Regions from separate parts of the Mediterraneibacter sp. NSJ-151 genome, predicted to be linked through region 1. Evidence: predicted binding sites of a transcription regulator. Region 1 holds the regulator's gene; each other region holds the start of a gene.
What was found. The regulator HrcA, encoded in region 1, represses chaperone genes, less so after heat shock. The targets are predictions, from matches to a motif close to TGTTAGCACTCNNNNNNNNNGAGTGCTAACA.

Region 2: the regulator HrcA is predicted to act here: its motif matches at 8,189-8,219, upstream of LQE94_RS11675 (Hsp20/alpha crystallin family protein).
Region 3: the regulator HrcA is predicted to act here: its motif matches at 7,364-7,394, upstream of htpG (molecular chaperone HtpG).

What each region holds. Positions count from the first base shown of each region.
Region 1 covers NZ_JAKVPP010000003.1:163,791-174,151, forward strand. Annotated here, with positions in the region: gene dnaK (molecular chaperone DnaK) at 1-848, opposite strand, end outside; gene grpE (nucleotide exchange factor GrpE) at 898-1,533, opposite strand; gene hrcA (heat-inducible transcriptional repressor HrcA) at 1,551-2,606, opposite strand; gene hemW (radical SAM family heme chaperone HemW) at 2,818-4,008, opposite strand; gene lepA (translation elongation factor 4) at 4,010-5,824, opposite strand; gene holA (DNA polymerase III subunit delta) at 5,894-6,874, opposite strand; gene LQE94_RS04205 (DNA internalization-related competence protein ComEC/Rec2) at 6,880-9,186, opposite strand; gene LQE94_RS04210 (GerMN domain-containing protein) at 9,189-10,118, opposite strand; gene LQE94_RS04215 (sensor histidine kinase) at 10,148-10,361, opposite strand, start outside.
Region 2 covers NZ_JAKVPP010000011.1:10,956-21,316, forward strand. Annotated here, with positions in the region: gene LQE94_RS11635 (MarR family winged helix-turn-helix transcriptional regulator) at 1-372, opposite strand, end outside; gene LQE94_RS11640 (M20 family metallopeptidase) at 1,488-2,840, opposite strand; gene LQE94_RS11645 (SAM-dependent methyltransferase) at 2,959-3,564, opposite strand; gene LQE94_RS11650 (DnaJ C-terminal domain-containing protein) at 3,699-4,742, opposite strand; gene LQE94_RS11655 (Hsp20/alpha crystallin family protein) at 4,878-5,336, opposite strand; gene LQE94_RS11660 (AEC family transporter) at 5,674-6,576, opposite strand; gene LQE94_RS11665 (hypothetical protein) at 6,671-6,817, opposite strand; gene LQE94_RS11670 (Hsp20/alpha crystallin family protein) at 7,072-7,530, opposite strand; gene LQE94_RS11675 (Hsp20/alpha crystallin family protein) at 7,614-8,042, opposite strand; gene LQE94_RS11680 (sugar kinase) at 8,335-9,363, opposite strand; gene LQE94_RS11685 (bifunctional 4-hydroxy-2-oxoglutarate aldolase/2-dehydro-3-deoxy-phosphogluconate aldolase) at 9,375-10,022, opposite strand; gene uxaC (glucuronate isomerase) at 10,093-10,361, opposite strand, start outside.
Region 3 covers NZ_JAKVPP010000008.1:40,966-51,326, forward strand. Annotated here, with positions in the region: gene LQE94_RS09675 (YqeG family HAD IIIA-type phosphatase) at 1-95, shown strand, start outside; gene efp (elongation factor P) at 192-749, shown strand; gene LQE94_RS09685 (DUF5688 family protein) at 1,085-2,017, shown strand; tRNA gene LQE94_RS09690 (tRNA-Arg) at 2,221-2,292, shown strand; gene LQE94_RS09695 (deoxyribonuclease IV) at 2,340-3,239, opposite strand; gene argS (arginine--tRNA ligase) at 3,321-5,108, shown strand; gene LQE94_RS09705 (alanyl-tRNA editing protein) at 5,207-6,397, shown strand; gene LQE94_RS09710 (CPBP family intramembrane glutamic endopeptidase) at 6,390-7,334, shown strand; gene htpG (molecular chaperone HtpG) at 7,537-9,579, shown strand; gene LQE94_RS09720 (PadR family transcriptional regulator) at 9,959-10,282, shown strand; gene LQE94_RS09725 (DUF1700 domain-containing protein) at 10,279-10,361, shown strand, end outside.

The sequences.
Region 1 (10,361 bases):
AAATCACGAGTTAATTCGTCAAATTTAGCTCTTGTAAGATTCATATCAAAATGTTTTGGACCTTCTGCTGTTGCTGTAATGAAAGGAAGGTTAATATTTGTTGTTGTAGCTGAAGAAAGCTCTTTTTTTGCCTTCTCTGCTGCTTCTCTTAATCTCTGAAGTGCCATCTTATCTGTAGATAAGTCTACGCCTTCTTTTGCTTTAAAATCAGCAAGCATATAATCTGTAATCTTCTGGTCGAAATCATCTCCACCAAGTCTGTTATTTCCGGCTGTAGATAATACTTCAATAACTCCATCACCAATCTCGATGATAGATACATCGAATGTACCACCACCTAAATCGTATACCATGATTTTCTGCTCTTTTTCGTTATCAAGACCATAAGCAAGTGCTGCTGCTGTAGGCTCGTTGATAATACGTTTAACATCAAGTCCTGCAATTTTACCGGCATCTTTTGTAGCCTGACGCTGAGCATCGTTAAAGTAAGCAGGTACTGTGATGACAGCCTCTGTTACTTTTTCTCCAAGATATCCTTCTGCATCAGCTTTCAGTTTCTGAAGAATCATTGCAGAAATCTCCTGTGGAGAATACTTTTTGTCATCAATTGTTACTTTGTAATCTGTACCCATCTCTCGTTTGATTGAAGAGATAGTTTTGTCTGCATTTGTTACAGCCTGACGTTTTGCAGGTTCACCAACAAGACGTTCTCCTGTTTTTGTAAATGCAACAACAGAAGGTGTTGTTCTTGCTCCTTCTGTATTTGCGATAACAGTTGGCTGACCACCTTCCATTACGGCAACACAACTGTTTGTTGTACCTAAGTCAATACCAATAATTTTTCCCATGATATTTGTCCTCCTAATTTATCATTCTAAATTTACTGATTTACTACTTCTAATTTGCTACTTTTACCATGCTGTGTCTTACAACACTGTCACGATATGTGTAACCCTTCTGGAACTCTTCCACGACGATATTCTCGCCCACCTCCTCATCTTCTACGTGCATAACTGCATTGTGAAAATCAGGATTAAATTCCTGTCCGACAGCCTCGATTGGTTTTACACCTGCTTCATCGAGAGTTGTCATTAACTGTTTGTAAATTTTATCCATTCCTTCCATGAAAGGATGTGATTTATCTTCCTCTGACACAGCTGCCAGTCCGCGTTCAAAATTGTCCACGACGGGAAGAATTTTATCTATGATATCTTTCGCTCCTATTTCGTACATCTGTTTTTTCTCTTTATCTGTACGCTTGCGGAAGTTATCAAACTCAGCCATTTGACGAGTAAGACGATCTGTTAATTCTTCAATCTTTTCGTCTTTCTTGTCTTTCTTGTTTTTCTTACCAAATAATTTTTTTCCAGATTTCTCTGTCTCTTCTAATGATTCATCTTCTAAGGTTTCTTCTTCAGAGTCATCAGCTTCAACAGCCTCTTCTGTCACCTCTTCAGATTCTTCTTCAACAGTTTGTGTGGCTTTTGCTTTTGCCTCTTCTACTGCTTCTTTTACCATATCTTCCTGACTCATTTTTTCCTCCACCAATTTTATTCTATATCCTGTTCGCTTAAATCTCTACGATTTAAAGTGTCCAGTTCATTCTTCAATGTCTGTAATGTCTTCATTACATGTTCATAATCCATACGCTTCGGACCAATAATACCGATTGTTCCACGCATTCCTTCGCCTAACTCATAAGTAGCTGTTACAACACTGCAATCTTTCATTGTCTTGACCGGAGTTTCATCGCCAATGTAAACTTGTATTCCTGTATTCTCTTCATTTGAAAGAGTTTCTGTAACCAGTTCTGCAAGCTGTTGTTTTTCCTCAAAGGCACTTATTATTTCCTGTGCACTCTGTTTATCGCTTAATTCCGGATACTTAAAAATATTTGTCGCACCACATGTATAAATTTCCATATCATCTTCTACATGAATAATATCTGCAACAGCATCCAGCACATCGCTGATTACTTTACTGTGAATACCTGCCTGATCTTTTAATCTGGCGATCAGCCCAAGGTTAATTTCCTCAATAGACATGCCATTGAGGGAAGTGTTCAGAAGCATATTCAACTTTAGCATCGTCTCATTGCCTAACTCTTCATCAACTTCGATAATCTTGTTTTTGATTACATTTCCCGTCATTACAATAACTGCAACAATCTGTTCTGGATCCACCTGTGATAATTGAATGAATTTCAATGTATTCTTATGGTTGATCGGAGCAGAAATCATGGTTGCATAATTTGTATTATTTGCAAGTACTCTCGCTGCTTGTTTTAATACTTTATCAACCTTATCAGATTTTTCTAAAACAACATTTTTCAAATCTGATAATTCTTGTTCCTTATCGGCCATCAACATATCTACATATAACCGATATCCTTTATCCGAAGGAATTCTTCCGGCAGAAGTATGTGGTTGGAAAATATATCCCATATCCTCTAAATCTGCCATCTCGTTTCGAATTGTTGCTGAACTTAAATTCAAGTCGGTTGATTTCGAAAGAGTTCTTGAACCTACCGGCTCTCCGGTTTCAAGATAATTCTGGATAATTGCTTTAAGTATAATATGTTGTCTATCTGTTAATTCTATATCCATCTTCTTAAAACCTCCTCTTTCTTCGCTATTAGCACTCCACTTATTTGAGTGCTAACACCTTACAAGTAATAAGATAGCACCTTGATTTCCGTTTGTCAACACTGTTTATCATTTTTTTATAGAAATAAAAATTTATTATATATTTCTATAAAAAAGAAAAAACTCTGACATAAACAATCAAAGTTTTTCTTACTTTTATTAGTATTTGATTTTATGAAAGTAAAAATTCAGATAATACATAATTGCTGATATCCATTCCTCTGTGAGTAAGCATGAGATTATCTTCTTTACTTATTATCAATTCATCTTCTTCCAACCTTTTTATTATACTTCCATAAACTTCCCCAATTTCTTTACCAAAAAACTTGTGAAACTTATTTTTTGAAATTCCAGCTGTTTTTCTCAATCCCAAATACATAAATTCTTCCATTTGATTTTCTAATGTTAAGTATTCATGTTCTATTTCAATCGCTTGTTTTTGATTAATGGTTTGAATATATTTATCTCGATTCTTAATATGATTGAAACGGATTTGTTCTTGTATTTCTGAAGTATTTTTATTTTGAATGGAAATCAGAGAGGCTGCACCAGCACCAATTCCAAGATATTCCACTCTGTCCCAGTATCCAAGATTATGCCGACACTCTTTTCCCGGGTATGCATAATTGGATATCTCGTAGCGGTGCATTCCACAACTTTCTAACATTTGAATGGTCATCTCTCCCATTGTATATTCATCATCTTCGGAAGGAAGTTTCCAGTCACCCGCATCAAATTGACCTTTACAATACCACTCATAAAAGTTCGTTCCTTCTTCTAATATCAAACTATATGCAGAAATGTGTTCAGGGTTAAGTGTTAGAATCTTTCTCAGTGTATTTTCCCAGCTTTTTAAAGTTTGTCCAGGAAGTGCTGACATCAGATCAATATTTCTATTCTTAAATCCTGCTTGTTCAACAGCTTCCCATGTATTTAAAAAATCTTCGTAAGTATGAATTCTTCCCAACATTTTCAATTCTTTATTTTCTGTTGATTGCAATCCGATACTCACACGGTTGATACCTGCCTGTTTATAGCTTCTTAATTTTTCAATGTTTACAGTTCCTGGATTCATCTCCATTGTAATTTCTGCAACAGGATCGATGGTAAAAATCTGATTTAGATTTTCAAAAATTAGTTTCATCTGATCTGCTGTCAAAAGAGACGGTGTTCCTCCTCCGAGGAAAACCGTCTTTACTATATATTCTTTTGCAAAATCTTTATAACGATTAATTTCTTTACATAAAGCCTGAACATAAGCATTTAATTCTTCTTTTGTTCCACTTGCAGAAAAGAAATCGCAATAATTGCACTTTCTTACACAAAATGGTATATGGAGATATAATTCTAATTCTCTCTTCATATTAATCTTCATCTAATTTCAATACACTCATAAATGCTTTTTGTGGGATATCTACATTTCCGACTTGACGCATTCTCTTCTTACCTTCTTTTTGTTTTTCGAGAAGTTTTTTCTTACGTGAGATATCACCACCATAACATTTAGCAAGAACATCTTTTCGCATTGCTTTAACTGTTTCTCTGGCAATTACTTTTCCACCGATTGCTGCCTGAATCGGGATCTCAAACATTTGTCTTGGAATTTCCTGCTTTAATTTCTCACACATTTTGCGTCCACGTTCATATGCATTAGAACTATGAATAATAAATGAAAGTGCATCCACTTCTTCTTTATTAATAAGAATATCCAATTTGACAAGTTCTGAACGCTCATATCCTAACATCTCATAATCAAAAGATGCATAGCCTCTGGAACGAGATTTTAATGCATCAAAGAAATCATAAATAATTTCATTAAGTGGAAGGTGATACGTTAATACAGCTCGTTTTTCTTCAATGTATTCCATTCCCTGATATACACCGCGGCGTTCTTGACATAAATCCATAATTGCGCCTATAAATTCCGAAGTTACCATTATTTCAGCTTTTACAATTGGTTCTTCCATATAGTCGATCTCAGACGGATCCGGCAGGTTTGTTGGATTTGTGAGTTCTATTAAATCACCATTTGTCTTGTGCACTTTATAGATTACACTCGGTGCTGTTGTTACCAAATCCAGATTGTACTCTCTTTCTAAACGCTCCTGGATAATTTCCAGATGAAGTAATCCCAAGAAACCACAACGGAATCCAAAACCTAACGCAATAGATGTTTCCGGTTCAAATTGTAGTGCTGCATCATTTAACTGCAGCTTCTCCAATGCATCTCTCAAATCAGGATATTTTGCTCCATCAGAAGGATAGAGCCCACAATATACCATTGGATTTACTTTTTTATATCCTGGCAAAGGTTCTGCACATGGATTTTGCGCATTTGTAATAGTATCTCCAACACGAGTATCTTTAACATTTTTCAAGCTGGCTGTAATATATCCAACCATTCCTGCTTCCAGTTCATCGCAAGGGATGAACTGACCTGCACCAAAATACCCAACTTCAACTACATCGGCCACAGCTCCTGTAGCCATCATCTTAATCGGAGTACCTTTTCGCACATTACCTTGTTTGATTCGGCAAAATACAATAACTCCACGATAAGAATCATATACAGAATCAAAGATCAAGGCCTGTAAAGGCGCCTTGACATCACCTACCGGGGCTGGTATTTTCTCAACAATTGCTTCTAAAACATCCTCTACATTAAGACCTGTCTTTGCTGAAATCAAAGGTGCATCTTCAGCTTCAATTCCAATTACATCTTCTATTTCTTCTTTTACCCTCTCCGGCTCTGCACTCGGAAGATCAATTTTATTAATAACCGGCACAACATCAAGATCATGATCCAGTGCAAGATATACATTTGCCAATGTCTGTGCTTCTACTCCCTGTGCTGCATCTACAACCAAAATAGCACCATCGCAAGCTGCCAGACTTCGAGACACTTCATAGTTGAAATCCACATGCCCCGGTGTATCAATCAAATTGAAGATATATTCTTCCCCATCCTTTGCCTTGTATACTGTTCGGACGGTCTGTGCCTTGATCGTAATACCGCGTTCACGCTCCAAATCCATATTATCCAAAACCTGTGCCTGCATCTCACGATCTGTTAAAAGACCTGTTTTTTCAATAATACGATCTGCCAACGTAGATTTTCCATGATCTATATGTGCAATAATGCAAAAATTACGAATTTTACTTTGTTCTATTCCTGACACTTTTCTTCCTCCAAATTTTATTTATTTTGTAAAATATGATGTCGCAGTTATATTCTTTTATTAATACAATTATTTTGATGAATATTTTATTATAAACAACTCCACTGCCAGATTATCCGTTAACAATCCTGTTTTTACACGTTGTTCGATATCTGCACTGTATTCCATAACCATTCTTAGTTCAGATGTCTTAAAATATTTTGCCTGATCCATATATTTTCCAACTGCAAATGGATGTAACCCTGTTTTTGATGCAATTTCCTTTTTGCTATATCCTTTATTTGCCAAATGTTTTACCTGAAACAACATACGATATTGTCTGGTCATCAGAAAAAGGATTCGCATAGGGGGCTCTTTTAATGCAAGCAATTCGTAGTATAAATCCAAGGCTTTTTTTTGTTGCTTTTCAGCCACTGCATTGACCATATCAAAAATATGATTGGCAATTTGTGTAACACAGATTGCATCGACATCTTCTTTTGTAATGTCTGTTTTCTCCATAGTATAACTGAATAATTTTTCCAGTTCTTTTGTGATATTTTCCATATCTGTTCCGACTTTATTTAAAAAATAAATTATCGTCTGCTCTGTAACCTGTTTGTTTTCATTTCGAATCTTTCCTGCGACCCAACGTTTTAACGTATTTTCATCCTGAAATGGGAGTTCGACAACACGGCCTTTTGATTTTACTGCCTTAAACAGTTTACTTCTTTTATCCACCTCATCTTCGACAAAGATATAGTATGTGGTATCGGGCATTTCTTTTATATAATCTGCCAGATCTGCACCTGCACTTTTAAAAAAGCCGGTATTGTCAAATACGATTAATCTTCTTTCGGCAAAAAAAGGTAATGTCTCCGATAAATCAATCACGGATTTAACATCCACTCCTTTTCCTTCAAAATGTGCAAAATTCATCGTGTCGCCTTCTGGAAGCAATGCTTTTGTAAGGCGATCCCGGTATTGTTTTTTTAAATATGCTTCTTCCCCATATAAGAGATAAATTTGTTTAAATTGTCCTGTTTTTAAATCTTCGTTTAAGCTTTTCATAACTTCTATATTATATCGGAAATACCTACTTTTTGCAAAACATTTATTCTCAAGTTTTTTCCATTTGTTTTTATATGTATTGCTCCTTGATGTTGTGTATTATAGATAGTACGTTTTTCCTTATTTAATCGTTCAAGAGTTTCTTGATGTGGATGCCCATATCGATTATTTACTCCTGCTGAAATTAACACAACGGAAGGAGAAGTTATTTCCAGAAATTTTTCGGGTGTAGAATTTTTCGAACCATGATGTGCAACTTTTAATATATCATACTTCCTTAAACTTCCGCTTTCAATTAATTGCGTTTCCCCTTCTCCTTCCAAATCTCCAGTAAACAGCATATCGAAGTCATCAAATTTTAAATCTAAAACCATCGATGCTGCATTCCCATTTTCACCACAATAATTTTTTACCGGTCCAATACATGTTAATGTGAATGATATATCTTCTTTATATTCTACGAATTGCTGCCCCGCTGACATTATGATCACATTGGTATGGTTTTCTTCTGCCGTCACGGATAAATCTTTTAGTTTGTCATCCCATACTTCCTTTACAGGCAATACCAGAGCTTTTATTTTTATATTTAATTTCTGACTTTCTAACATTTCTTTGACTCCGTTTATATGATCTTCATCCCCATGCGATATGAAAATATAATCTAAACATCCAACACCGTTTGATTCCAAAAAAGGAATCAGGCGATAAAGACCTACCTGAGATACATCTGTGCTGCCTCCATCTATAAGACAGTTTGTTCCATTTGGGGTGCGGATAAAAATGCCATCCCCTTGTCCGACATCCAACATCGTAATTTCCAAATTTCCTTTTTTATGGTAGGACAGACAAACAATTCCACATAATGCAATTGTACAAACTACACTTCTTATAGCAAAATATCTGCTTTTCAAACAAATTCTTTGGCCTTCTTTTTTTTCTGTTTCTATAAGATCTTCTCTGTTTTTTGATTTATATTTCTGCTTTTCGGCCTGAATATCCCAATATTTCCATATAAAATAACTTATCAATAATATTATATAATATGTCAGCATTATCCATATTGAGGGTTTTCCTGTCACAATCCTGCCAAACGGAACATCTATCATAAACATACACAACTTTTCATATCCCCATAAAATAGCCTTACAAAGTTGTAAAATTAAGTTACCGATTGGATAAAAAATGAATAAAAATAATATGCCTACAATCCCAACTCCAATTAAAATCGACATACAAGGAATTACAATTATATTTGTCAGCACTGACCATGTAGGAATTTCAAAATAGAAATACATTGTCATTGGAAGAAGCATTACTTGAATCGCAATTCCAGGACAGAATATTTTAGGTATGCATGAAGTTTGTTCAAAAAGCGGATTTATTAATATCATCGCTAAAACTGCACCAAATGAAAATAAAAAACCTGCATCAAACAAATATAACGGCTGCCATAAAACAATTATTACAGTAGCAATTGACAGAGAAGTTAGTAAATCGTAATCTCTTCCTAAAATTTCTGCTCCCATTCGTATAATGTACATAATGATAGCTCGAAGACTAGATACTCCGATTCCAATCATCATCGTATATAAAAGCAAAAAGAATATTCCGATTATTCCCGAAGCCGAAAAACCGAGTCCTATTTTTCTTAACACTTGATACATCCCGATTCCTATAAAAGACATATGCAAACCGGATATTGCAAGAATGTGTCCAATTCCCCCTTTTTGATATAATTGTTTTATAGTTTGATCTAAATCTTTTTTGTCCCCAAGTAATATTGCTGCCATACTGTTTCCGGCATCTTTTCCAAGACTATGCAATAACATATTTTTTATAGATTCTCTGAGTTCAAACAGATTCTCTTTTAACAAATCAGTTTTTTGATTATTTATTTGGATTTGAGTAGACCATATTTGTGCATGGATATGTTGTTTTTGATAATAGAATTTTTGATTAAAATTTCCGGGATTCCGGTTTTCTTGAAAAAAATATATTTTCCCAGCTGCCTGAATAATATTTCCAACCATAATTGAATCAGAATCTTTTACATTCACAAGAACTCTTTCACGGTTTATTTTTACCCAGGTGCTTTTCCGATATACTTGTATATCTTTTAGATAATAAACAGAATAAGAAGTACGTTTGTCTACATCATATACGTTCCCTTTAATTATTACATTTTCATTTTCCAGATAATTTTGTTCTAAATAGGATGGTTTCAAATCTCTGGATATTTGAAACCATCCTACCAAAACAAGTTGAATTAAAAGAATCGCTATCGCTAAAAGACAGCAGGGTCTTTTGGACATTTTTATTCTTCCGCATGTTGTATTAAGTCCAAATCCTGTTGTAATGGCTGAGATAAATCAATTGTATTCATGTATAAAACATTTTTTTCACCATTCACCATAATTTGCACCTTATTTACCGCTGTTCCCTCAATCAGCGAATTTACAATGGAATAAATTGTTATTTCCGGTTTTATGTCATGAGCACTTGCCAGAAATTCTGAATCAAAATTCACATAGCAAATATTATCTTTTACTGTCACGCTTAATAGTGTACAAGTAGAAGATATTGTTGGATGCACACTCTCATCCTGAGGACCATGCATCAATTTCTCTACAATCAGTTTTTCTTTTGAAGTATTTGTACTATATTTCACCTGTACATTTTGTTTTACAAGCTTATCACCGGATTCATTTGCGAAATATAATGCGAGCTCTGTTTCTTCATATGAACTCAATGAACTTCCGTTATTTTGAACAAAATCATCTTCATTTATAATTCCAGCTGGATTTCCTTCATCATCTTTCAATTCTTCTCCATCCACTGTAACGTAAATAGCACTGATTTTAGGAATTTTTACGATAGACTGTGTCATTGATGCAAGAATTAATTTTTGCTCTACAACAGGTAATTTCAAATATGCATCATTCAAATCTATATATACGATCATATGTCTGATTTCACATTGTTGTATTTTTATTTGTTTCGGAATTGTAGTGGAATAATTAATCTCTTCAGCCGGTTTTTGTAATTCTTTTATAACATTGTTCACTTGCTCTTCCGTCGTTTTTCCTCGAAAATCATAATTGATTTTTACTAATCCGTTTCTTTCTCCGTTTACGCTGTATATGAACGAATCATCATTTTTTACTTCTGTACGTTTAGCACATCCGCACAACATACATAAAACAAACAGGAGAACTGTGATATATACCTTACTTTTTTTCAACATAAAATCCTCCCTGCCAATGTTTACATCTATCAAGTAGATACATATATAAGTGGAATTCGAACCGTAAATGTTGTACCTTCTTCTGGCTCACTGTAAACTTTGATTGACCCACGATGCATAATGACAGCATTTCTTGTAATTGCAAGACCAAGGCCTGTTCCCCCAATCTCTCTGGAATGAGACTTATCTACACGATAAAATCTTTCAAAAATATGATCTTGATCTTCTTTTGGAATTCCAATG
Region 2 (10,361 bases), on a different contig from region 1:
TTCAATATTACAATAAACCTTATTGATTACATTCATAAATGCCTGGATTTCTTCTTCTGAAATTCCTTCTTCAAGATCTGCATCCATCTTTTGGAAAATCTCTCCAAGTTTTTCATGACTTAACTTTCCCTTTTCTGTCAACATAACTTTCTTTAATCTGGCATCAGTTTCTACCGAAGCACGGTACACCTGCCCTTTCTTTTCCAAAGCCTGAATGATATTTGTCACTCCCGAACGACATATTCCAAAATACTTCTCTATATCTTTCTGATAAATATCCTGCTCCTGATGCTCGTACAGATAACGCAATATCCATCCATGCATCAGTGTAGCCTCATCCAGCCCTTCGTCCTTTACACGCGTCTCTAACAATTTTGATATTGTCCTGTCCATTTTGTGTATTTGATGATTAACATGGATTTGTTCTTCACACAAATGTCTCTCCACCTTTCGTTCATGTTTAATCAATTTATTTGTTCAAAAAAGAACTGTTTATTTTTAAATTGTTCATTGTTGAACTGTTTATCTATAAACAAGTTTATCACAATTATTTTTGTATTGTCAAGAGAAAGCCAAGTTACTTTGGTTCATTAGATTGCTATTTAGTTCAGAACAGCCCACAAGCCAGAAAAGACTATGCACTCCTGCTCAGCTTCGTCGGACAAACCCGACTCCAATTCGCTGGATTGCATAGTCTTTTTCTTGCTTTGTAGTGTATCGTGATTGAAATAGGTGGAGCGATGAAGGATTTACTTTTCTGGTGCCTGATGTATCTATATCATGAGGTTATTTGCTTGTACAGATGTCTTTGTGGCAACTGATGTATCTGCAAGACCTTGATATTCGTTATTGCAGATGCTCTTTTTTAGACCGTTGTATCTGCAAGACCTTAATATTTTCTGTTACAGATGCTCTTTTCTTGACCAATGTATCTGCAACTTGCTTTTCTTCGAACTTGCAGATACTTTTAAGCCTGCCTGTCATGTAAAATTACATCTGCATCTTGCCTTTTCTTGGATTTAAAGATACTCCCTTTACAAATTTTGCATCTACATCCCACATTTTCGATAACGTGAAGATGCTCCCCAGTAAAATTACGCATCCTTAACTTGCTCTTTCAATGCTTTGCAGATACTCCCTATCAAAATTTTGCATCTTCAATTCCCCCAAATCCATTATCTCAGATACCTTCCCCAAATACCCTTTGCGTTCTATTTACTTCACAAGTTGAGCCGATACATTACTTACAAAAAAATTGATATAAGAAATTCGAGCGAATATGGAGTGAGCGTTGGAGACACTTAGAGCGTAAATTTTTGCGTTAATGAATTTGAACGAACGTGTTTGAAGCTGCGTAGCAGCAAGTTTGAGTTCAAATTCATTTGCTTTTAGCAAAAATTTACGCTCTTATGTGTCTCCCGCTCATGGAATCTGAGCAAGAATTCTTATATCAATTTTTTGTAAGGAACGTATTGCCACCTAATGAACTAAATAGCAAGCAAATTCTTAATTGCCTCCATATAAATCAGCACAGTTTCCTCCATCTCAGAAACAAGAATAAATTCATCCGCACCATGAATACGATAATCCATACCAACCTTCTCCGGTCCAAATGCAATTATATTTTTTAATGATTTTGCATAAGTTCCACCGCCGATTACCATTGGTTCATTCTCTGTATCTCCAGTCACATCTACATATGCTTTATATAAAGCATTTACAAGTGGTGATTCTCTTGGATAAAATAATGGATCTCCGATTTCTAATATCTCAATACGTCCATTTTCGTCTTCTAATTTGTCTTCGCACATTTTACGGACATCTTCTGCCTTCAATGTCACCGGTACTCGGATATCAATTGTGCATGAAATAACACCATCTTCTGTCTTAACTATTCCATTACAAAATGTCAAATCACCATACTGATCTGCTATTTTCAGTCCTACACCTGCGCCATCACACGCAGTACCGATATGCGTATTATAGAACTTCACAAAATCATCTTCAAAACCTGCTTTTTCAAGACACTCACATGTCACACCTGCTGCATTTACTCCAAGAGTTGGGGTACTTGCATGTGCCGGTACTCCTTTTGCATAAATGCTGATTTCTCCGTTTTCTTCTGTCAATTTATATTCCTGAAGTTTTGTTTCAGCAAATGTTTTCTCAAGTTTATCTTTCAGACCGGCTTCACTTGGAATCACTGTTGTGCATGTATCACATACAGCATTTGAAACAAATCCACCATTCATGGAAATGATTTTTGTGTTTTTAGAATACGCCATCATAGCCATGTGTCCTTTTTCACCATGGATACATGGATAGCTTGCATCCGGAGTAAATCCACAGGATAATTCTTCTGCGACCTCATTATAGTGCTCCATACATTTTGATCCATTTTCTTCATTACATCCCATAATGAGACGGACACGTTTATTCATTTTAATTCCAGAATCACGCAACAATTTCATTGCATAAAGTGCCTCTATAACCGGACCTTTGTCATCTGTTGTTCCACGTCCATATACATAATCTCCATCTCTTGTAAGCTTAAATGGATCATAATTCCAGTCTCCACCTACCGGAACAATATCAAGATGTCCTGCGATTCCGATGATTTCTTCGCCCTCTCCCATCTCTGCATATCCACAATAATTGTCCAGATTTACTGTTTTAAATCCAAGCTCTTCCGCAATCTTAAGTCCTTCCTCCAGAGCTTTTGCAGGTCCCTCGCCAAATGGTTTTCCTTCCTCTGGTGTCCCCAGCTGAGAATCAATTTCTACCAATCTCCCCATATTTTCCAACATTTCTTCTGTCAATGCATGAATTTTTTCTTTCATTTCTCTATTCCTTTCTACTTGTATTTTCCCCTTTGAATTGCAAATATTTTTTATTATAACAAATATCCACATGCTTTACAATTTTCGGCAACATTTTCAACACAAATCCATTATTTTTCTACTCATTTCCTATCTCGAAAATCATAATTCGTTCACGTTTATTGTTTCCTTCAAACAAATCCATACACTCGATCTCGTCAACAAATGTCAATTCATCTACCGTCATCAGATACGCAATATACTCATCTGACGGATAGTAGAAAAACAACAACATTTGTCTTGGTTCTGCATAATATGATTGAACAATTCGAGCTATTACATTTCTCAATATTTCTATTGAAAATGGATTGAAGAAAAACATCCTGTCTTCTTGTTTTTCTAATGAATATGTTTCTGCTTTTTGAAGTAAAAATTCGGTTCTTGAACCGGAAACTGCAGTGTCTTGATTATTACAGACATCTTTGTAAATCCGTTCATCATATTCTATTCCGACACTTTTACATCTTGTCTGATAAGATAAGAAAAAATCAACCCTGCCCTTTCCACAACCATAATCGATCACGCAATTATTTTTCTTGATATACCCGCTGTTTGCCAGTCTCTCAAGTACACAATATGGCGTAGGTTCATACGGATAGCAATATTGGTCTGCTTTTGTATCATCTCTGCCACTTGTTTTTATTTTTAACAACTTATCCCAATTATACTCATTTACATTCGACATTTTTATTTATTTCCTTTGTGTAAAATGGAAAGGCTTTTGTATAAAGTAAAAAAAGACCTTACACTCTGCCTTTATCGTAAATATTATAGCATAGTGTAAAGTCTCTTTCTATTATCCGCGTGTACTATTTTTTATCACGCACACGCTCTCTGATATTCTTTTAATTTTTCTTTTGCTTCTTGATTCAAATATTTCGGCACTTGAATTTCCACTGTGACATACTGATCTCCATGCACGGATGCATTTTTCATGGAAACAATTCCTTTTCCTCTTAATCGAATCTTGCTTCCTGACTGTGTTCCTTCTTTAATCTTGCACATCACATCGCCATACAACGTGTGTACTCTTGCTTCGCCTCCGAATACTGCTGTTGTATATGGAATTTGTATCGTTGTATAAACATCCAAACCTTTTCGTTCATATCCCGGTTTATTGGCAACTGTCACTTTCAAGAACAAATCTCCGGCTTCGCCGCCCTGAAATCCCGGCTGGCCTTTTCCTCGAAGCCGTACACTTTTTCCGGTATCAATACCGGCCGGAATGTGTACTTTTAACGACTGACTGCTTCCATCTGATGGATTTTGTAATGTAATTATCTTATCACAGCCAAATGCTGCCTCATCAAATCCTACTGTTACATCTGCGTGGATATCGGAACCTTTTTGTGGTGCATTTTGATAATATTGCCCGCCAAAGCCTTTGCTTCCGCCACTTCCAAAGCCTTTGAAACCACCGGTACTTCCGCTTCTAAAACTGCCAAAACCTTTGCCGCTTTCATCACCATGGAAGATATTTCCAAACATATCATCAAAAATGTCTCCCCTGTCACTGCTGTTGAAATGATATTCGTGATAAGCGCCATTCGCATCTTGATATGCTCCGCTGTAAGAGCCGCCAAAACCAGAACCATAATTTCCTGCATTACCTTGATATGCTCCATTTGGTGCACTTCCGTCAAATGCTGCATGACCAAACTGATCATACATTTTTTTCTTTTCTTCGTCACTTAATACATTGTACGCTTCTGTAACTTCTTTGAATTTCTGTTCTGCTTCTTTATTTCCCGCATTCGTATCAGGATGATATTTTTTTGCAAGCTTCCTATAAGCTTTCTTGATCTCTGAGGCACTTGCACTTCTACTAACCCCTAATACATCATAATAATCCCTCTTTGCCATTCATATCACCTCCTGATATTTTTTCAAAGCATTGCCTTAACAGCATCTATCAACTTATTTCAAATCAACAACACGTAAAATTTTTCTCTTATTTAGAAAAAGCTCCCCAGGACTTCCCAGGGAGCTCTTTTTATCCTATCCCTCAATGGTTACAAAGTGGTTCGCTTCCACTTCTTTCTTCTCCTCTTTCTTCGGGATATCGAGTGTCAAAATACCATTCTCAAATTTTCCATGAATGTCCTTCTCTGTAACGCCTTCGCCTACATAGAATGTACGGCTTGTGCTTCCTGAATAACGTTCCTGTCTGAGATATTTTCCTTTCTTCTCGTTATCGTCTTTTTCAAGACCTTTCTCTGCACTGATAGTCAAATAACCATCTTTCAATTCTACCTGAACCTGATCTTTCTTGAATCCTGGTAAATCTACTACCAATTCATATCCATCATCATGTTCCTTAATATCTGTTCTCATTACATGTGCTGCATGTTTTCCATACAACTTTTTCTCTACATCCGGGAATGAAAAATTCATCCAGTTATCCCAATCGTTCCAATCATTTAAAAAGCTTTCTCCAAAAATACTAGGTCTTAACATAAGTCATCTCTCCTTTTTTTGAATCCATATATGTTAGCACTTTTGATTATCAAAAATGTTGTGTTCTTGAACTTTCAGATCTGAGGCTTTCTCTTTTATTTCCCTCTTCCTTTGTTCTAGTTGTACTATAGCACCTATTATTAGCACTGTCAATGGGTGAGTGCTAATTTTTTGTGAAGATTTTGTGAACGCTACAAGTCATGCAAAATGCCATCGACAGTTATGGCTTCCGCTACTGCGGAATTATCCATGTTGCCGACGGCACACCAAGAAATGCTTATGATTTAGTTTGATTTTCATCGTGACGTATTCGCATGTAAAATTGCTGCGCAGTGCCCTATCCGGCAATCAGCATACACAGTGGCATTGTCAGGATTGAAAGCAGCGTTGTCACTGTAAAAAGCTCTGTCGCATAATGATCATCATGCTCATACATAATCGCCATCGTAATCGTCATGGCACCGGCCGGACACGCTGCAGTCACTGCGGCTACTGTCCGCATCTGATCATCAATCGGCAGAAATCTCAGTAACAAACAGAACAGACCTGCCGAAACGATCAGGCGCAGTAACGCCACGAAAAAGAGTCTTCTTTTTGTCAAAACCTCCTTAAAATTCAGCTGTGTCATAATCGCGCCGGACAAAAGCATCGCCAGCGGCGTATTCATATCGCCAATGGCACCCATTGCAAAATCAATACTTTCCGGCAGACGAATCTGAAAAATAAAGAATACCATACCTGCGATGACCGCAATGAGGCACGGATTAATCAGCTTCTTCAGCTGAAAACCACCTTTATCCAACAGCATGATGCCATGTGTCCAGCAGAAAATATGAAAAACGGCGACAAACACGGTTGCATAGATAACACCGATATTTCCAAAAAGCGCATAACCAAGCGGAACCCCTATAAATCCACAGTTATCATAGGTCACTGCAAACTTCTCAATTGACAGATCATACCCTTCTCTCTCATGCAAAAGGAAATGACCAATCATAATGGAAATCAGATAACTGATGACGGCCAACACAAAAAGAAGGCCCATTTTTTTCAGCAACTCACTGTCATACTCCATCTGAAAGGAAGTAAAAATCAAAATAGGATTCACAACCAGTGTACTCAGTCTAGACAAACGCTGTTTTGTATAATCATCAATGATTCCCATCTTATAACAGATCACGCCTACAATCATAATAATAAAAATAGAAATAATCTTTCCAAATACCGTTGCAACTATCATTCGCTATGCTTCGCCTTTCTCTTTAACTGTCCATTTTTTCAACTCATATAATACTACATACCGATATTACCGGTCAACAAGCCGATCAGCACCTTCATGTCGATGACGTGAATGAAACCTTGCAGATCTGCTCCGCATTACACTTCAGAACAACCGTCGGCGCATATTCCAATCTGTTTTTCAACGTCACGCCGCGAATCGTCAGCGGCTGAAAAAGATGCGGATATAAATTCTGATTCATACTCATCCCCCATTATTTACTGTCAAATATATCACTATGATTCTTATCTTTACTATGAGTATAGCAACAGAAAATGGTGTTGTAAAATGCCCGTTTTGATATTGAGATATAACCGCGGCGACATAACTTATTACATTTTTGCATCCGATTTATTTAAAACCCTAAAAGCAGCGAAAGGCCACAACCCAAATGGGCTGCGGCCTTTTTGATTCAGGACTTGCTTAGAATTCCTGCGCTTCATATACATTTATTTTTTACTGGATAGAAATATATTTCTTCTCTTCTACAGCAGGTTTTGCTTCTTTCTTAGGTACGAACAGTGTCAGAATACCATGTTCAAAGGATGCCTTGATATCCTCTTCTGTGATATCTTCGCCAACATAATAGCTTCTCTGACATGCGCCTGCATAACGCTCACGTCTGATGTACTTGCCTGTCTTCTTGTCTTCCTTATCTTCATCAAGACCCTTTGCTGCACTGACGGTCAGGTAACCATTATTCAATTCAGCCTTAATCTCGTCTTTCTTGAAGCCCGGAAGATCAATCTCAAGTTCATAGCCATTGTCCAGTTCCTTGATATCTGTCTTCATCAGATTGCCTGCATGGTGACCATACAGTTTCTTCTCTGCCTTATCTTCTGCTCTGTTGTCATAATAAAATGGAAAATCAAAGAAATCATCAAATAAATTATTGTTAAAAATGCTAGGTAACATAAGTCATATCTCCTTTTCAATCAAATATCTATATTCCAATCTGTTAACTGTTATTGTCTAAAAACATCTGAGCCGATGAATCATTATCCCTCAATGGATATATATTTCTTCTGCTCTACTGCAGGCTTTGCTTCCTCTTTCGGAATTTCAAGCTTCAAGGTGCCATCCTCGAACTTAGCCTTGATGTCTTCCTGTTTAACACCTTCACCAACATAGAAGCTTCTGCTGCATGAACCGCTGTAACGTTCACGTCTGAGATACTTGCCCTCCGAGTTCTTCTCATCTGTCTGCTTATTCGATACAGCACTGACGGTCAAGTAGCCATCCTTCAGTTCAGCTTTCACATCTTCCTTCTTTACTCCCGGCATGTTCATCGTTACTTCATAACCATGATCTGTGTCTTTCACATCTGTGGTCATCAAACCTGCTGCATTATAATTATAATTTCCATCAAATGGGAATCCAAAAAAGTCATCTAACAAATTCTCTCCAAAAATACTAGGCATTAACATAAGTCATATCTCCTTTCAAAAGATATCTTAAAATCTAATCATGCACTTTCGGATTGCTCCTGAGTGTTATCAACATTTTCAACTCCGGATTCGGAACTCTTCTTTTTGTTCCTCTTCCTTTGTTCTAGTTGTACTATAGCACCTATTATTAGCACTGTCAAGAGGCGAGTGCTAATTTTTTTGTGAAGATTTTGTGAACGCCTTGAACCATGCAAAATGGTGAAAAAAACGCCCTGCAAGTTTCTTCTACAGTAAAGCAACTTTCACATATTACCTATGAACCAGTATCCCTCTACCTCTGCACTCTTCCACTTCCATCACTGTTCATAAGTGCCAGTACTTCTTTTTCCGTCGTATAATTGATGTCCCCAGGCATCGTATGTTTAATCGCAGATGCTGCAATGGCAAATTCCAGTGCATCCGAAATACTCATTTTAGAAAGATATCCATGTAGAAATCCTGCTGCGAAGGAATCACCTCCACCTACGCGGTCAACAATATGAAGTGGATACGAACTTCCTGTATAGAGTCCTTCTTCGCTGCATACTGCTGCTGATAATGTATTATCAGAAGCACTGATACTTTTTCTCAATGTCGTGATCAGGCACTTCAACTGATATTTTTCCAACACTTTTTTCATATTTTCTTCATTTACACAGATACTATAATCTCCGTCAATCAGATCCACTCCCAGAACTGAATATCCGAGACATTTTGCTGCATCTCTTGCATTTCCAAAACAGATGTCTACATACTTCATCATTTCTGCAAGAGATTTCTGCTTTCCTTCAATATCTTCTGTCCAAAGTCTCGCTCTGTAATTCAAATCAAAAGATGTCGTAACTCCATACTTTTTTGCTTTTTTCAAAGCTTCTAGTGTAAGTAACGATGTATCCTTACTAAGGACCGGGGTGATTCCTGATACATGAAATAAATCTGCATTTTTAAATACGCTTTCAAAATTAAATTCTTCTGCCTTTGCCTCTGTAATCGCAGAATCCTGTCTGTCATATATGACGCTTGACGGACGGACAGATGCTCCGTTTTCAAGGAAATAAATTCCCAGACGCTTTCCTCCTCGAGCAATCTGTGAGCAATCTACGCCGACTTTCTGCAGCTGTCCAATTGCAGCATCACCAAGCGGATGATCTGGAAGTTTGGAAAGAAATACAGCCTGATGGCCAAATTGCGCAAGTGATGCTGCGACATTTGCCTCTGCACCTCCATAACAGACATCAAATAACTGTGCCTGTCCAAATCTCTGATTTCCGGGAGGAGAAAGTCTCAACATGATTTCTCCAAGTGTAACAACCTTTGCCATGATTTCTCCTCCTATTTTAATTTCTTCCTTGCCTCTGAAACGAGTTCTACCGCTTCACGGACCAGTTTTTCAATTTCATCATATTTTCCTTCACATATCAGATCCTTTTTCACCATCCAGCTTCCGCCGCATGCAAGAATTGCCGGACACTCTAAATAACTACTTACATTCTTTGGATTGATCCCTCCTGTCGGCATGAATCTTATATTAGAATACGGAGCTGAAATTGCTTTAATATAATTCAGTCCACCTGCCGGTTCTGCCGGGAAAAATTTCACAACACTAAGCCCAAACTCCATAGCCACTTCTACATCACTTGGTGTAGAACATCCGGGAATGATTGGAATTCCTCGTTTCACACAATAATCTACGACTGTAGGATTTAATCCCGGGCTGACAATGAATTTTGCTCCCGCTTCAACTGCTCTGTTTACCTGATCTGTTGTAAGTACAGTTCCGGCACCAACAAGCATCTGAGGATATTTTTCTGACATCACACGGATAGCCTCTTCTGCTGCTTGTGTTCTGAATGTAACTTCAGCACATGGAATTCCACCATCACACAAAGCTTTCGCAAGCGGAGCAGCATCTTCGGCCTGGTCCAGAACAACAACCGGTATAATTCCTGTTTCTTTAATTTTTGAATAAATATTCTCCATCTTCTATAATCTCCTCTATCTATATACAACAGCCGGCAGAATTACTTATCCTGCCGGCTTCATTTATAAGTTAAAATCGGAAATACATTTCTGCATTATCATGGCAGACTCTCTTAATCATCTGTTTCAGATATTCCATATCTTTTGGATATTCACCATTTTCTACCCATGAACCGATCTTGTTGCATAGAATTCTCCGAAAGTATTCATGTCTTGGAAATGACAGAAAGCTTCTGGAATCGGTAAGCATTCCTATAAAGTTTGCAATCATTCCGGTATCTGCCAGTGCATCCATCTGATCTTCCATACCACGCTTATGATCGCAGAACCACCAGGCTG
Region 3 (10,361 bases), on a different contig from region 1:
TTCATCCAAAAGAGGAAATCCAGATTGTTTTGAAGCGATATTTAGAGAGAATTGTGTTGTTTTTTTACAAGAAAGAGCAAAAGAAGAGCTCTTAATATAAAAAAAGGTTGAAAAAACTATAAAATTATTATAGAATTATACTTAGTTTAAAAGTTAGGCGTATTTGTGCGCAATTTTAAGGAGGATTACAAATGATTTCAGCAGGAGATTTTAAGAATGGTGTAACAGTCGAAATCGATGGAAATATTTATCAGATTTTGGAGTTCCAGCATGTAAAACCTGGAAAAGGTGCAGCATTTGTTAGAACAAAATTAAAAAATATCATCAGTGGTGGAGTAGTTGAAAAAACTTTCAGACCAACTGAAAAATTCCCAAAAGCTCATATCGACAGAAAAGATATGCAGTACTTATATCAGGATGGAGATCTTTACAACTTTATGGATGTTGAGACATACGATCAGATTGCACTGAACTCAGATGTTGTAGGGGATGCATTGAAGTTTGTAAAAGAGAACGAGACTGTAAAAGTATGTTCACACAATGGCAATGTATTCTCAGTAGAGCCACCATTGTTTGTAGAGCTTGCAATTACAGAGACAGAGCCAGGATTTAAGGGTGATACAGCACAGGGTGCTACAAAACCAGCAATCGTTGAAACAGGAGCTACTGTTATGGTTCCATTGTTCGTAGAACAGGGAGACGTTTTGAAGATTGATACACGTACAGGAGAATACTTGTCACGAGTATAATCGATACAAAGAATAAAGTAGGCAGACAGAGGGTCTGCTTTTGTGGGAAGCGTTGTAGATAGAGATTCTACAGCGCTTCTTTTCTGATGTACGTACGGCAAAAAACTAAGGGATCTTTTGTGTTATATGAACAGCTTTGAAGTTTTTACGAAAATGATTGCGAGAAATTTGTTTCTTTTTGAAAAAAACAGTTGCTTTTTAGTGAGCGATTCGATATAATCTTCCTACATAATATATTTCAAATCAATTAGCAAATCGCTAATATTTCATGCACGAATCGTGCGGATTTCTCAGTTGAATTTAAAGATGAACCACCGAAAAAGAAAGGAGCATATATGGAATACAAAAAGTTTGTATGTATGGTGGAAGAAAAACTGAATTTAAAATTGGAAGGAGGAATGAAGGCGTCGAAGTATTCTGTTGTAAAAAATAATGGAATGGAAAAAACAGGGATGATACTGGAAAGTGACGAATATAATATCGCACCGGCAATCTATTTGGAAGAATTTTTTGAACAATATCAAAAAGGAATGTCAATTGATAGAATTGTAAATGAGATTCTGGAATTTTATGAAAAAGTAAAAGTAGAAGAAGACTACGATGTATCACAATTATCGTTGTATGAGAATGTAAAGAAGAAAATTGCATTTAAGCTGGTGAATACAGAAAAGAATCAGCAGATGTTAAAAGAGGTTCCACATATTCCATTGCTGGATCTGAGTATTGTTTTTTACATTTTAGTTGATGTAGATGAGAAGGGGAGTGCAACCATTCAGATTCGAAATGAACATATCGAAAACTGGAATGTAAATGTGGAACAATTATATAAGGATGCAAAGCTTAATGTAAAATGTTTGATCCCTGCAAGACTGATGTGTATGCAACATGTGATAGAAAAGCTTTGCGACATATCAAAGGGGGAAGAAAAAGATTTGTTGAAAGCAAAATTCCCGCCTGAGAATAAAGAATTTATGTATATTCTGACAAATTCAATTCACCAATTTGGAGCTGCAGTACTTGCTTATCCAAATATTCTGGAAATGGCATCGCGAATTATCGGTGAAGATTTCTATCTGCTGCCAAGCAGTATCCATGAAGTGATTTTGATTCCAAAATCGAAAAGCCCTGATTTAAAAGATTTAAATGAAATGATTAATGAAGTCAATGAAACTCAGGTTCAAGAAGAGGAAGTTTTGAGTGATCATGCATACTATTATGAAAAGAACACACATACATTGATGATGGGAAAGTGTTTGAGTGAAATATAAATATTTTCATTAAAATTGTTTACAGAAAGTGAGTTAAATGGATTAAAGCCAAGGAGGATACTGCGTTACCGTTCACAGTACCTGTGAACAGCAACGATACTGCCTGTCTTCCGGACAGGCAGTATCCAAATCCTCTTTACTTTTAGAAAAAAGTATGTTAAAGTAATGCTTGTGTTCTTGGAATAATCTAAGAATAAGAATTTGCGTTTGTAGCTCAGGGGATAGAGCGCTGCCCTCCGGAGGCAGGAGCGGCGGTTCGAATCCGCCCAGACGCGAGTAAAAAGATGCCGTATAATTTTACGGCATCTTTTCTTTTTTTGCTTTAAATTTCTCGAATCAAATCAAGCAGATTCGGATTAAAAGTATTGTTTCTTAACATTTCAATTTCGTATTTGTATGGCGGATAAGATTTTTTCGCATTTTCTAAATCTGGAACATATGGAGTTTCTAAGATTTTAGGGATATTTTCAAAATCTTTATGATGCACAATATAATTCAGCGCATCAAAACCAATCTCTCCAAAACCAATATTAGCGTGACGATCCTTTGCAGCTCCAGGTATATTTTTGCTGTCGTTGATGTGAAAAACAGCAATCTGTTCCTTCCCCAATATTTGATCAAATTTATCGATGACATCATCAAAGTGATGGATAATATCATAACCGGCATCGCTAATATGGCAGGTATCAAAACAAACGCGAAGTTTTTCATTACATATAACACCGTCATAGATACGAGCAAGTTCTTCGAAAGAACGTCCTATCTCAGAGCCTTTTCCGGCCATTGTTTCCAGTGCAATATAGCAGTCAGTGTCGTGTGTGAGTACTTCATTTAAGCCTTTTATAATCTGGGCAGTTCCGATATCAACACCTTCACCAACATGAGAACCGGGATGCAGAATCAAGGTGTGACTTCGGCAGGCAATGGTGCGTTCAATTTCTTTCGCAAGAAATTCTGTTGCAAGTTCAAAAGTTTCTGGCTTGACGGCATTCCCCAGATTGATAATATAAGGTGCATGAACAATGATTTCTTCTATATTGTGGGACGCCATGTACTCCCATGCTGCGTCAATATTTAACTCACTTATATCTTTTCTGCGAGTGTTTTGTGGGGCTCCTGTATAGAACATAAATGTATTGGCGCCGTAGGAAACAGCTTCTTTTGCTGAGCCAAGCAACATTTCTTTTCCTTTCATTCCTACGTGTGATCCGATTTTTAGCATAATTTCCTCCAAAATGATTTGATAAATTTCTTGATAGAACTCATTATAAATGATAGAATAGCTAAATGGAAGTAGTATAAAATGGAACGGAGTGAAAATATAGTGAATACCTTATCTGAATTAATTACAAAAGAAATGGAACAGGCATTTACAGCAGCGGGATATGATGCGAAGTTTGCAAAAGTAACAGTATCAAATCGTCCGGATCTGTGTGAGTATCAGTGCAACGGAGCAATGGCAGCTGCTAAGACATATAAGAAAGCACCAATTATGATTGCGAATGATATCGTTGCAAATTTACAGGACAGTGAATGTTTTGCTCAGGTAGATGCAGTGAATCCTGGATTCATCAACCTGAAATTAAAATCATCTTTCGTGACAGCATTTTTAAATGAGATGGCAGGAGATGACACACTTGGTGTGGAAAAAGAAGCTAATCCGAAGACAATCTTAATTGATTACGGCGGACCAAACGTAGCAAAACCATTGCACGTAGGACATTTGCGTTCAGCAATCATCGGAGAGAGTGTAAAACGTATTATGCGCTTTAAAGGAAATGATGTAACAGGCGATATTCATCTTGGAGATTGGGGATACCAGATGGGTCTGATCATTACAGAGTTGGAGAAACGTCAGCCGGATCTTCCATATTTCGATGAGAGCTTTGAGGGAGAATATCCAAAAGAGGCACCATTTACCATCGGAGAGCTGGAGGAAATTTATCCAACTGCAAGCGGTTATGCAAAAGAACACGAAGAGTATCGTGAGAAGGCATTACAGGCTACTTATCTGCTTCAGAACGGACACAAAGGATATCGTGCGATCTGGAAACATATCATGAACGTATCAGTTACAGATTTGAAAAAGAATTATAAGAATCTGAATGTTGAATTTGACCTTTGGAAAGGTGAGGCAGACGCACAGAAATATATTCCGGGTATGGTAGAGATGCTCAAAGAAAAAGGGTTTGCACATGTAGATGAAGGTGCATTGGTCGTTGATGTTCAGGAAGAAGGAGATAAAAAAGAAATTCCACCATGTATGATCTTAAAATCAGACGGAGCAGCTCTTTATGATACAACAGATCTCGCAACATTGGTAGAGCGTGAAGAATTATACAAACCGGATGAAGTGATTTATGTCGTAGATAAGCGTCAGGAATTACATTTTGTCCAGGTATTCCGTTGTGCTAAAAAATGTGGTATTGTGCGTCCGGAAACGGGGCTGAAATTCCTTGGATTCGGTACAATGAATGGAAAAGACGGAAAACCATTTAAGACAAGAGAAGGCGGAGTTATGCGTCTGGAGAATCTGATCCGTGAGATTGATGAAGAGATGTATAAGAAGATTATGGATAATCGTACTGTTGAGGAAGAAGAGGCAAGAAATACAGCAAAAACAGTAGGACTTGCTGCAATCAAGTATGGCGATCTCTCAAATCAGGCCTCTAAAGACTATGTGTTTGATGTGGATAGATTTACTTCATTTGAGGGAAATACTGGTCCGTACATTTTGTATACGATTGTACGTATTAAATCAATTCTTGGTAAATATCAGCAGGATGGCGGTATCATTGAGGATTTGAAACTTCAGGAAGCAACAAATGAGTCTGAAAAAGCTTTGATGCTTGAGATTGCAAAATTCAATGAAATGATTAACAATGTTTATGCAGAAATCGCACCACATAAAATTTGTGCATATATTTATGATGTGGCAAACGCATTTAATAAATTTTATCATGAGACAAAGATTTTGGCAGAAGAAGATGCTCAGAAGAAAGCCGGCTATATCGCATTGTTAAAGCTTACAAAAGATGTGCTGGAGACATGTATTGATTTATTAGGCTTTGAAGCACCGGAAAGAATGTAAACAATAAGAAGAAAATGTTTGTATAAACGAATTCTATAAACAACAAATAACAGCCCTTTCCTATATATGGGAAGGGCTGTTGTGAAATGGAGAAAAGAATGACGGAAAAATTATTTTACAAAGACAGTCATATGCAGATGTTTCAGGCAATTGTACAAGAGTGTTGCAAGGATGGAGAAAATTATAAAATCCGTTTGGATCGCACGGCATTTTTCCCGGAAGGCGGAGGACAATATGCTGACCATGGAACTTTGAATGAATATGAAGTGCATGATGTTCAGGAAAAGCAAGGCGATGTGTGGCATTATACTTCGCATCCGTTTGAAGCGGGAGATGTTGTGGAAGGAAAAATTGACTGGCAGGAACGTTTTGAAAAGATGCAGCAACATACAGGAGAACATATTATATCCGGGCTTGTGCATGCAAGATTTGGATATAACAATGTAGGATTTCATTTGGGAGATGATTCCTGTACGATGGATTTTGATGGGGAAATTTCAAAAGAGGAACTGGCGGAAATTGAGTGGAAAGCGAATGAAGCAGTTGTAAAAAATCTGGAAGTACAGGTTACATATCCATCAAAAGAAGAATTAGAAAATATTGCTTATCGAAGTAAAATTGAAATTGAAGGTCAGATTAGGATTGTGACGATACCAGGATATGATGTATGTGCATGTTGTGCACCACATGTAAAAACAACAGGAGAGATCGGACAGATTAAACTGACAAATGCACAGCGTTATAAAGGCGGCGTGAGAATTACGATGCTCTGTGGTTTTCGGGCACTTTGCGATTATAGGAAAAAATTATCAGCAACAAGGCAGATATCTGCAAGTCTTTGTGCAAAAGAGAATGAAACGGCCGAGGCAGTGGAACGTTTAAAAGAAGAAAATAACGCATTAAAACAAGAGTTGGACAGACAGAAAAAAATGTTGTTGGAGTACAAAGTGAAAGAAGTAGATCCGACTCAGAAGATAGTCTGTTTATTCGAAGAAGGTCTGGATGGGGAAGGACCACGATTTTTAATGAATCAGGTATTAGAAAAACAACATGATATTTGTGCTGTGTTTAACAGACAGCCGGAAACATCAGAAGAAGGAATGTTGTCATATCGATATGTGATTGGAAGCAAAACATTGGATATGAGATTATTGGTAAAAGAACTGAATTCGCAGTTTCGAGGAAGAGGCGGCGGAAAACCAGAGATGGTGCAAGGTTCACTATTTGGAGATGAAGAGAGTTTGAGAGGGTGGATACAAGAGAAAGGAGAGGCTTTGAGAAATGAATAATAAGCCGATAAAAAATCCGTTTTGGTACGTATTTGGCCCACTGCTTGTTTACTGGATTGTAGGAATTTGTGTTAGTATCGGGACAGCGTGTGTGCTGGTAATAGGAAATGTAGATGAATTTGCGAAGGTGTTAAGTGGAATTGATACAGGGAGTGCAGATGCTATGACAATGGCAATGCAACAGTGTTCATTACTTGCCATGAAGTTAGAATTAAAATATGCACTTGAGATACAGTGTGTAAAAGCAATCTGTTCCATTTTTGCCTGCTCTGTATTCTATTTTAAAGATCGTAAACGAGAAAAAGAAGAAAATGCACAGATGCCAGAGAAAGCAACCTGGTCTAAATATATATTTTTGTTAGTGTTTGCAGTTGCATATAATATTGGCGTGAGTTGTTTATCTTATATGGTGCAATTAGTGTCAGGAAATAGTAGTTTTCAAAATACGTCGGCAATATTTTATAATTCGAAATTTTGGCTTCAGATTGTCGGATTGAGTATTCTGGTGCCAGTTATGGAGGAATTGTTATTCCGTGGGATTATTTATAAAAGAATGCGGACAAAAACCCCATTTTTGAGGGCAGCAATGTTTTCCGCCATTTTGTTCTCGTTTATGCACAGCAATGCAATACAGATGGTAAATGCACTTGTGTTGGGATTGGTTTTAGCGTATGTTTATGATAAATATGGTTCATTTAAAGCACCGGTGTTTACACATATGATTGCCAATTTGACGGCAGTAATAGGAACGAACACGGGAATATTTAATGGTTTTGCAAAAAGTCCGGAGATACTTGGCGTTACCGTTGTTATATGTACATTTGTGGCAGCTGTGATGTTCACAATGATCCAGAAAATGGATACAGGTCTTAAACCGGAACAACCGTCTGATAAATCAGATGATTCCCAGAAACCGAATCTGGATATGTTCCGTTAATATAGTGTGAATTAATTGAATATAGAAAATGTTAGCACTCGTTTGAATCGAGTGCTAAAAAGTTGTTGACTTTTGGTCATTCTCGTATTAGAATACTCTTTAGATGGTAAAAATGATACTGCTTACAGAAGAATTGCAGATGGTATCATCCAATTAACTTCAGATTAACAGTAAAATGATTTATAAAAGAGGAGTGTTTACTATGACAATGAAGAAAGGTAGTTTATCAATTGACAGCGAAAATATTTTCCCGATTATAAAGAAATGGGTATATTCAGATCACGATATCTTTGTGCGTGAGCTTGTGTCGAACGGATGCGATGCAATCACAAAATTGAAAAAGCTTGATATGATGGGAGAATATGAACTTCCAGATAATTATAAAGCAAAAATTCAAGTGATTGTAAATCCAGAAGAGAAAACATTAAAATTTATTGATAATGGTCTTGGTATGACAGCTGAGGAAGTTGAAAAATATATTACACAGATTGCATTTTCCGGTGCTACACAATTCCTTGAGAAATATAAGGATAAAACAACAGAAGATGAGATGATCGGACATTTTGGTCTGGGATTCTATTCAGCATTCATGGTTGCAGATGAGGTACATATCGATACACTTTCTTATCAGAATGATGCAACTGCCGTACACTGGGTAAGCGAAGGCGGTACAGAGTACGAGATGCAGGATGGAAATAAACAGGAAGTCGGAACAGAGATCACACTGTTTTTGAATGAAGATTGTCTTGAATTTGCAAATGAATATCGTGTAAGAGAAGTGTTGGAGAAATATTGTTCATTTATGCCGGTAGAAATTTTCTTAAGCAAAGCGAATGCAGAACCGGAGTACGAGACAATCGATGAGGCGGATGTTCTGGATACAGATGAAGTAGTTGAGCATATCACAGAAGAGCCGAAAGAAGGGGAAGAGGGCGAAGCAAAACAGAAAGCAAAAATTGTAAAACGTCCTGTTTCAATCAGTGATATTCACCCATTGTGGACAAAGAATCCAAGCGAATGTACAAAAGAAGATTACATTGATTTCTATAGAAAAGTATTTATGGATTACAAAGAACCATTATTCTGGATTCATTTGAATATGGATTATCCATTTAACTTAAAAGGAATTTTGTATTTCCCTAAGATTAATACAGAGTATGACTCAATTGAAGGAAAGATCAAATTGTATAACAATCAGGTCTTTATCGCAGACAATATTAAAGAAGTGATTCCTGAATTTTTAATGGTATTGAAGGGTGTGATTGATTGTCCTGATTTACCATTGAACGTATCGCGTAGTGCACTGCAGAATGACGGATTTGTAAATAAAGTCGCAGATTACATTTCTAAGAAGGTTGCAGATAAGCTGAACGGAATGTTCAAGACTGACAGAGAAAATTATGAGAAGTATTGGGATGATATCAGCCCATTTATCAAGTTTGGATGCTTAAAAGATGAAAAATTCGGTAGTAAAGTAAAAGATTCCATTCTTTACAAAGACTTGGAACACAAATATCTGACTTTGGAAGATTGCATCAAGGCAAATAAAAAAGAAGATGCTGAAACTGAAGAAACAAAGACTGAGACAACAGAAGGAACTGACGCAGCAGAGAATTCTGAACAGGCTGAAAAAGAAAAAACTACTGTTTATTATGTAACAGACGAACAACAGCAGAGCCAGTATATCAACATGTTTAAAGAACAGGGACAGGATGCGATTCTGCTGACACATAATATTGATTCTGCATTCATTACTTATCTGGAGCAGAAACATGAAGATGTGAAATTTATGAGAATTGATGCCGATGTACATGAGTCTTTGAAGGATGAAGTATCTGAAGACGAGAAAGAAGAGTTCCAGAAGACATCGGACAGTATCGTAGAGATTTTCCGTAAAGAGCTTGGAAATGATAAGCTGGATGTTAAAGTAGAAAAACTCAAAGATGATAATGTGGCATCGATGGCTGTACTGTCAGAAGAATCCAGACGTATGGCAGAGATGATGAAGATGTATGGAATGAGTGGCATGGATCCAAGTATGTTTGGAACACAGGCAACACTGATTTTAAATGCAAATCATCCATTGGTTAAATTTGTTGTAGAGCATAAGAGAAGCAAAAATGTATCAATTATTTGTAAACAGCTCTATGACCTGGCAATGCTGGCTCATAAGCCATTAAATCCGGAAGAGATGACAGCATTTGTACAGAGAAGCAATGAGATTATGATGCTTTTGACAAAATAAAATGAAGTGACAGGGACATCCTGTATATAGAAGAGAGCAATTTCTGTTAAGAATATTCTTGGTGGAGGTTGCTCTCTTTTTATATATCAGATGTGAGATGACTCCCACCTCTGTAGGTGGCGAGTAACAAATCAGTATCAGTGGTGGGAGTCAATCCCCCATCTGATATAGCCTCCGGCAGGATTGCAGAGATGCGCAGAAGAAGTATGTCATGCATTGCATGACGCGCATCTCGCAGCAAGAATGCAGAGGCATTCTTGAATAGGAAGAGTTTTCTTATTAACAAACCTAGTTGACAAACAATATTATATAACATATAATATTGGAAAAGAAATAATATTACAAATAGAATAATATGATACATAAATGAGGTGATGGAATGGTATTTAACACAGGTGCTGCCTTATTGGACGCGATTGTTCTTGCTGTTGTGTCAAGAGAAACTGAGGGTACTTATGGTTATAAGATTACACAAGATGTACGTAAAGCAATTGATGTATCGGAATCTACTTTATATCCGGTGCTCAGGAGACTGCAGAAAGATGAATGTCTGGAAGTATACGATAAGAGTTATGACGGAAGAAACCGACGTTATTATAAAGTAACGGAAAAAGGGATGGCACAGCTTAATTTATATAAAATTGAATGGAAGAACTATTCTAGCAAGATACAGGATATATTTGAAGGGGGTGTGGGAGTATGAACCGCAAACAATTTATGGAAGAATTAAGCCAACTGCTTATAGGAATATCAGAAGAAGAAAGAGTAGAAGCACTGCAATA